Regions from separate parts of the Streptomyces sp. NPDC126497 genome, predicted to be linked through region 2. Evidence: riboswitches for the same ligand, from Rfam matches in the RefSeq annotation. Region 2 holds a riboswitch; the other holds the start of a gene.

The links. A riboswitch is a leader RNA that binds a small molecule or an ion and turns the genes downstream of it on or off. The one in region 2 is predicted to bind glycine.
Region 1: it holds a riboswitch for glycine, as region 2 does, so the genes downstream of both, gcvP (aminomethyl-transferring glycine dehydrogenase) here and gcvT (glycine cleavage system aminomethyltransferase GcvT) in region 2, are expected to answer to the same signal.

The regions. Positions count from the first base shown of each region.
Region 1 covers NZ_JBEORT010000084.1:16,133-20,298, reverse strand. The annotation lists gene ABTY20_RS27250 (DNA polymerase IV) at 1-831, shown strand, start outside; gene ABTY20_RS27245 (PRC-barrel domain-containing protein) at 750-1,124, opposite strand; glycine riboswitch at 1,239-1,334, shown strand; gene gcvP (aminomethyl-transferring glycine dehydrogenase) at 1,509-4,166, shown strand, end outside.
Region 2 covers NZ_JBEORT010000027.1:11,545-15,710, reverse strand. The annotation lists gene glyA (serine hydroxymethyltransferase) at 1-209, opposite strand, end outside; gene gcvH (glycine cleavage system protein GcvH) at 225-602, opposite strand; gene gcvT (glycine cleavage system aminomethyltransferase GcvT) at 716-1,834, opposite strand; glycine riboswitch at 1,905-2,037, opposite strand; glycine riboswitch at 2,038-2,138, opposite strand; gene ABTY20_RS14770 (AAA family ATPase) at 2,362-3,030, shown strand; gene ABTY20_RS14765 (enhanced serine sensitivity protein SseB) at 3,084-3,863, shown strand; gene ABTY20_RS14760 (enhanced serine sensitivity protein SseB C-terminal domain-containing protein) at 4,121-4,166, shown strand, end outside.

The DNA.
Region 1 (4,166 bases), on a different contig from region 2:
GACGAGCTCGTGCGACTGCTGGGCAAGGCCCACGGACAGGCGCTGTTCGCGATGGCGCTGGCCCGGGACGAGCGGCCCGTGGTGGCCGAGCGGGAGGCCAAGTCGGTGTCGGTGGAGGACACGTACGACGTGGACATCCACGACCGGACACGGGTCGGTACGGAGGTGCGGCGGCTCGCGGACCGGTGTGTGCGCAGACTACGGGCGGCGGGTCTGTCGGGGCGGACCATCGTGCTGAAGGTGCGCCGGTACGACTTCTCGACCCTCACCCGGTCCGAGACCCTGCGGGGGCCCACGGACGATCCGGCGGTGGTGCGGGAGGCGGCCGCGCGGCTGCTGGACTCGGTCGACACGACGGGCGGGGTGCGGTTGCTGGGCGTCGGGGTGAGCGGCCTGGCCGACTTCACGCAGGAGGACCTGTTCGCGCAGGCCGCGGGCCCGCCGGAGGACCTCCCGCCCGAGGAGAGCGGGACCGGGCCCGCGCCGGAGCGGGAGACGCCCGCCGAGCGGCGCTGGCCGGCGGGGCACGACGTACGGCACGCCGGTTACGGGCACGGCTGGGTGCAGGGCAGCGGACTGGGCCGGGTCACCGTGCGCTTCGAGACACCCGGCTCGGAGCCCGGCCGGGTGAAGACCTTCCGCGTCGAGGACCCGGCCCTGGAGCCGGCACAGCCACTGCCGCTGGTGCCCCGGAGGCCCGGGGAGGACGAGGGCGCGGCGGCCGGCGCCGGGCCGGTGGGCGGGGCGGATCAGGCGGGCTTGTCGTTGCCGGCGAGTTTGCCGAAGTCGCGGTCCGCGAGGGGAGGCGGGGCGGCGACGTCCAGACCGTAGTGGTGGTAGAGCTGGAGTTCCTGTTCGGGGGAGAGGTGGCGGCCCACGCCGAAGTCGGGGGCGTCCTTGATGAGGGCGCGCTCGAAGGGGACGTGGAGGGCTCCGTCGACGAGGACGCTGGGCTCCAGGGGGACGAAGGCGTCCCTGCTGAACAGGCCGGTGCGTATGGCCGCCCACTCCGGCACGCCGGTGGCGTCGTCGAGGTAGACCTCGTCGATCGTGCCGATCCGGTTTCCGTTGCGGTCGAACGCCTTGCGGCCGATCAGATGGCGCGGATCGATGTCGGTCTGCACGGGCCCTCCATAGGTCGCAAACTCATCCGTAAGCACTACAGAACGGCACAATCGACCGGGCGGCCACTCGAACATCCCGGTGTGGTGCTCGCTGGTACGCTGGCAAACGGCTGCTGACCCCGCGCGGGAGAGTCCTCCAGGCACCATCGGAGGCGCCGAAGGAGCAAATCCTCCCCGGAATCTCTCAGGCACACGTACCGCACGGACGAGGTCACTCTGGAAAGCAGGGCGGGTGTCGACGGCTTCCGCTCTCACCGACGGTGAAAGCCGGACGCCTCCGGGCGATCCGGTGAAGCTCTCAGGTTGAGATGACAGAGGGGGAGGCCGTCCGGGCACCCGCGCCGTGGTGCCCCTCGAAGGTCGTCGGACCAGGAGGCCTCCTCAATGACCGCCCCTCGCACTCCGCTCTCCGAGCTCGAACAGGGAATCCCCTTCGAACAGCGCCACATCGGACCCGACCACGAGGCCCGGGCCAAGATGCTCGCCCAGGTCGGTTACGGCTCGCTGGACGAGCTGACGGCCGCCGCGGTGCCGGACGTGATCAAGAACGCCGACGCGCTGGACCTGCCGGGTGCCCGGAGCGAGGCCGAGGTGCTGGCCGAGCTGCGCGCGCTGGCCGACCGCAACGAGGTGCTCGGCTCCATGATCGGGCTCGGGTACTACGGCACCTTCACCCCGCCCGTGATCCTGCGCAACGTGATGGAGAACCCCGCCTGGTACACGGCCTACACCCCGTACCAGCCGGAGATCTCCCAGGGGCGGCTCGAGGCGCTGCTGAACTTCCAGACCGTGGTCGCCGAGCTCACCGGACTGCCGACCTCCGGTGCCTCGCTGCTCGACGAGGGCACCGCCGCCGCCGAGGCGATGGCGCTGTCGCGGCGCATGGGCAGGAACAAGAAGGGCCTGTTCCTGGTCGACGCGGACGCCCTGCCGCAGACGATCGCCGTGATCGAGACCCGCGCCGAGCCCACCGGCGTCGAGGTCGTCGTCGCCGACCTGAGCGACGGCATCCCCGCGGACCTCGCCGAGCGCGAGATCAACGGCGTACTGATCCAGTACCCGGGCGCCTCCGGTGCCGTCCGCGACATCAAGCCGGTCATCGACCAGGCGCACGCGCTCGGCGCGCTCGTCACCGTCGCCGCCGACCTGCTCGCCCTCACCCTGCTGAAGTCGCCCGGTGAGCTGGGCGCGGACATCGCGGTCGGCACCACGCAGCGCTTCGGCGTGCCGATGGGCTTCGGCGGGCCGCACGCCGGCTACATGGCCGTGCAGGAGAAGATGGCGCGCAGCCTGCCCGGGCGGCTCGTCGGCGTCTCCGTCGACGCCGACGGGCACAAGGCCTACCGTCTGGCCCTGCAGACCCGTGAGCAGCACATCCGCCGGGAGAAGGCCACCAGCAACATCTGCACCGCCCAGGTGCTGCTCGCCGTCATGGCGGGGATGTACGCCGTCTACCACGGCCCGGAGGGGCTGCGCCTGATCGCCCGGCGCGCCCACCGCTACGCCACCGTCCTCGCCGAGGGACTGCGGTCCGGCGGGGCCGAGATCGTGCACGGCTCCTACTTCGACACGCTGACCGTGCGTGTTCCCGGGCGGGCCGCCGAGGCCGTCGCCGCCGCCCGCGACAACGGCGTCAACCTGCGACTCGTCGACGCCGACCACGTCTCGATCGCCTGCGACGAGACCACCACCCGGTCACAGCTGGCCGCCGTGTGGAGCGCCTTCGGCGTCGAGGGCGACGTCGAGACCCTGGACGCGGCGGCGCGGGACGCCCTGCCGGACGCCCTGCTGCGCGACGACGAGTACCTCACCCACCCCGTCTTCCAGCAGCACCGCTCCGAGACCGCGATGCTGCGCTACCTGCGCCGGCTCTCCGACCGTGACTACGCGCTGGACCGCGGCATGATCCCGCTGGGCTCCTGCACCATGAAGCTCAACGCGACCACCGAGATGGAGCCGGTCACCTGGCCCGAGTTCGGGCAGCTGCACCCCTTCGTGCCCGCCGAGCAGGCGCAGGGCTACCTCACGCTCATCCGGGAGCTGGAGGAACGCCTCGCCGAGGTCACCGGCTACGACAAGGTCTCCCTCCAGCCCAACGCCGGCTCCCAGGGCGAGCTGGCCGGTCTGCTCGCCGTGCGCGGCTACCACCGGGCCAACGGCGACGAGCAGCGCACCGTCTGCCTGATCCCGTCCTCCGCGCACGGCACCAACGCCGCCAGCGCCGTGATGGCCGGGATGAAGGTCGTCGTCGTCAAGACGTCCGACGACGGCGAGATCGACGTGGCCGACCTGCGCGCCAAGATCGAGCAGTACCGTGACGAGCTGTCCGTGCTGATGATCACCTACCCCTCGACGCACGGCGTGTTCGAGGAGCACGTCGCCGACATCTGCGCCGAGGTGCACGAGGCCGGCGGCCAGGTGTACGTGGACGGCGCCAACCTCAACGCGCTGGTGGGTCTGGCCAAGCCGGGCCACTTCGGCGGCGACGTCTCGCACCTGAACCTGCACAAGACCTTCTGCATCCCGCACGGCGGCGGCGGTCCCGGTGTCGGCCCGGTCGGCGTACGGGCGCACCTGGCGCCGTACCTGCCGAACCACCCGCTCCAGCCGGAGGCCGGCCCGGAGACGGGCGTGGGGCCCATCTCGGCGGCGCCGTGGGGTTCGGCGGGCATCCTGCCGATCTCGTGGGCGTACGTCCGGCTCATGGGCGGCGAGGGCCTGAAGCGGGCCACGCAGGTGGCCGTGCTCAGCGCCAACTACATCGCCAAGCGCCTCGAGCCGCACTACCCGGTGCTCTACACCGGTCCCGGAGGCCTGGTCGCGCACGAGTGCATCATCGACCTGCGCCCGCTGACCAAGGCGACCGGCGTCAGCGTCGACGACGTGGCCAAGCGGCTGATCGACTACGGCTTCCACGCGCCGACGATGTCCTTCCCGGTGGCCGGCACGCTCATGATCGAGCCCACCGAGTCCGAGGACCTGACCGAGCTCGACCGGTTCTGCGAGGCGATGATCGCGATCCGTGCGGAGATCGAGAAGGTC
Region 2 (4,166 bases):
TGCTCGCAGCCGCCGTAGTAGCGGCGGCCGGGGTAGCCCTCGGCGTACTTGTTGGTGAGGACCGAGCCCTGGGCCTCCATGACCGCGACCGGGGCGAAGTTCTCCGAGGCGATCATCTCGAGGGTGGACTGCTGGCGGTGCAGCTCGGCGTCGACCGCGGCGGCCACCGCCGGGTCGAGCTCGTGCAGGGGCGTGTTCAGAACGGACATGCGGCTACAGGCTCCTCAGCCGGCGATCTCGGCGTCGTACTCGGCGGCGGTCAGCAGGTCGGCCGGCTCGTCGGTGACCCGCACCTTGAACAGCCAGCCGCCCTCGAAGGGGGCCGAGTTCACCAGCGACGGGTCGTTCACCACGTCCTCGTTGATCTCGGTGATCTCGCCGCTGACCGGGGAGTACAGGTCGCTGACCGACTTGGTGGACTCCAGCTCGCCGCAGGTCTCGCCCGCGGTCACGCTGTCACCGACCTCGGGGAGCTGGACGAAGACCACGTCGCCGAGCGCGTTGGCCGCGTGCTCCGTGATGCCGACCGTCGACACGCCGTCCTCGGCGGCCGACAGCCACTCGTGCTCCTTGCTGTAACGCAGCTGCTGGGGGTTGCTCATGGCCTGAATTCTCCTGTACGCGGGGGACTGCTGATGACGGTGGGGACTGTGTGCACCGCGGTGAGCAGGCACGACGTGCTCACCTCAGAAGGGGGAGCCGTCCGACGACGGTGTCACTTCCGGCGCTTGTAGAACGGCAGCGCCACGACCTGGTACGGCTCGTGGCTGCCGCGGATGTCCACGCCGACGCCCTCGGTGCCCGGCGCCGCGTGCGCGGCGTCGACGTACGCCATCGCGATCGGCTTGCCCAGCGTGGGGGAGGGGGCGCCGGAGGTGACCTCGCCGACCACCTCGCCGCCGGCCACCACCGCGTACCCGGCGCGGGGCACCCGGCGGCCCTCGGCGACCAGGCCCACCAGGACGCGCGGGGGCTCGGAGGCGGCCCGCTCGGCGGCCTCGGCCAGGGCGGCGCGGCCCACGAAGTCGCCCTCCTTCTCGAACTTCACCACCCGGCCGAGACCGGCGTCGAAGGGCGTGAGGGAGGTGCTCAGCTCGTTGCCGTACAGCGGCATGCCCGCCTCCAGGCGCAGCGTGTCCCGGCAGGACAGCCCGCACGGGACCAGCCCGGCGCCCTCGCCCGCCTTGGTCAGCGCCTGCCACAGCTCCACCGCGTGCCCGGGCTCCACGAACAGCTCGAAGCCGTCCTCACCGGTGTAGCCGGTACGGGCGATGAGCGCGGGGACGCCGGCGACCGTGCCGGGCAGGCCGGCGTAGTACTTCAGACCGTCCAGGTCGGCGTCGGTGAGCGAGGCGAGGATCCCCTGCGACTCGGGGCCCTGCACGGCGAGCAGCGCGTAGGCGTCGCGGTCGTCGCGGACCTCGGCGTCGAAGCCGGCCGAGCGCTCCCGCAGGGCGTCCAGGACCACCTGGGCGTTGGAGGCGTTGGCGACCACCAGGTACGCGGTGTCGTCCAGCCGGTAGACGATCAGGTCGTCCAGGATGCCGCCGTCCTCGCGGCAGATCATGGTGTAGCGGGCGCGGCCCGGCTTGACGCCCCCGATGTCGCCCACCAGGGCGTGGTCGAGGAGGGCGGCGGCCCGGGGGCCGGTGACGGTGATCTCGCCCATGTGGGAGAGGTCGAACAGGCCGGCCTTCGTGCGGACGGCGTTGTGCTCGTCGCGCTCGGAGCCGTAGCGCAGCGGCATGTCCCAGCCGGCGAAGTCGGTCATCGTCGCGCCGAGCGAACGGTGCAGGGCGTCGAGCGCGGTCCGACGGGGTTCGGTACTGCTCATCGGTCGGTCTCCCAGGGCGATGGGGGTCCCCCCGCGCGAGTTCGTTCGAGCGCGGGGAAGGCGAGGACGTTCCTCCCCATCTGTCATCGGAACCTGAGAGGTTCGCCACGACGCCCACGCAGGGGACGGTCCTGGCTTGCACCTTGGGTGGAGCCGCCGGAGCACCGCTGGATGCCCCGGGACGGCCCGCTTTTCAGATGTGCCTCGCCCGCGCGGTAACGGGGCCTGAGAGATTCAAGGGAGGGACTTGCTCCTTCGGCGCCCCGGCGGCAAACGGTGCCGGGGACTCTCCCGCGCGGATTCAAACGGCCGGTATGCAGTTGGCGCGCACATCATTGCACGCATCACGGGGAGGCGGCAGGGGGACCCTTCCCAGGGGGGTGCACGGGGCGTGCGGGTGCCGTCACGGGGAGCTGTGACGAGCCTGTTCCAGGAAACGGACGGAAACGAGAGGCGCCGGCATTACTTTCTTTTTACACTCGGCGGGGATCGGTACTCGTACCTGGCCCCAGGGGAGGACGATCTCGGTGAACAGGACCACGGCGTGCGCCACCACCACGGGCGTCGCGCTGCCCCCGCAGCCGGCCGCGCCGGCCCGGCGGGCCCGCGGCGCGCTCCCGGCGCCCGTCGTCCGCGACCTGCGCGCACGGGCCGGCCGCAGCCCGCGCGCCCTGCTCTTCGGGCCCCGGGACCTCGTCGCGGTCACCGGGCTCCCCGGCAGCGGCAAGTCCACGCTGATGCGCCGCGCGGTGCACGGCGTGCGCGTCGACTCCCAGGACACCCGCGACCGCTGGGACGCCCGCATGCCGCGCCTCCTGCCGTACGCGGTCTACCGCCCGCTGGTCCGGCTCGCCCACTACGCCGGGCTGCGCCGCGCCCTGCGCTCCGGCGGTCCGGTCGTCGTGCACGACTGCGGTACGCAGGCCTGGGTGCGCCGCTGGCTGGCCCGCGAGGCACGCCGCCGGGGCGCGAGCCTGCACCTGCTGCTGCTCGACGTCACCCCGCAGCAGGCCCTGGCCGGTCAGCGGGAACGCGGGCGCGGCGTCTCCCGGTACGCGTTCCTGCGCCACCGCGCGGCGAGCGAGCGGCTGCTGCGCGCGGTGGAGCGGGGCGCCCTGCCGGCGGGCTGCGGTTCGGCGGTCCTGATCGACCGGGACGCGGCGGACGCGCTGCGCCGGATCGGCTTCACGGGCTGACCGGATAGCCTTTCCAGCCACAGCAGTGGTTCCAGGCAGCAGGCGGTAGGCAGATGGACTTCCCGGCGGACTTCCCGGCACAGGCGCACCCCCATCCGCACGGCGGGTGGCCCGGCAACGAGCTGGAGGAGGTGCTCTCCGCCTCCCTCGGCGTCCCCTCGGCGGGCGGCAGGGTCGTCGAGGTGCTGGGCCGCAGCTTCGTCTGGGTCCCGCTGCCGAACGGCGGCGGTCCGGACAGCGGCCCGCTGGACCTGCCCACCCTGGAGATCGACGGCCAGGCCTACGTCCCCGTCTTCAGCTCCGAGGAACAGTTCCGCCAGGTCGTCGGCCCCCACCTGTCGTACACCGTCGCGCCCGCCGTGGAGTTCGCCCGCGGTCTGCCGCCGCAGGCCGGGATCGCGGTGAACCCCGGCGGCGTGGTCGGCATCCCGCTGCCGCCGCCGGCCGTCGCCGAACTGTGCCGGGCCGGACGCGGCCCGCTGGACGGCCCGGCGTCCGGCGGCCGGGTGCGGCTGTTCGAGCCCGACTGGCAGGACGACCCGCTGGACTTCCTCGCCGCGGCCTCGGCGGAGTTCGACTCCATCGGCGTGGTGACCGCCGCCCGCCGCTGCCTCGCCGCGATCGAGACGGCCGACCCGGTCCTCTTCGTCGGCGTGGAACTCTCCGGCTGGGAGGGCGACGCCCGCGCCCTCCCGCTGGACGCCCTGGGCCGCGCCCTGGGCCGGGCCCCCGCCCCCTGGCCGGTCAACCTCATCGTCCTGGACATCGCCCAGGACCCGGTCGGCGACTGGCTCCGCACCAGGGTCCGTCCCTTCTACCAGCGCGAGCTCTGACCCCCTGGGGGTGCGGGGCCGTACCGGTGTGCGGCTCCGCGGCGCGGGCGCGTCCAACCCCCGGGGCGTGGGGCCGTACCGGTGTGCGGCTCCGCGGCGCGGGCGCGACAAGCCGTGACGGGCCCGCCCCCGCCCAGGCGCCGCGGCCCCGGGCCCTTCCGCACTCGCCGCACGGTGGTCCGCCGCACCGCAGCCCGCCGCGCGGCGTCGGCTTAAGCTAGGTGCGTTGGCTGGCGAGGTACGGAGGGGCGATACAAGTGAGCGCTGGCACCGCGGCGGCCGGGCAGGTCGAGCACATGCTGC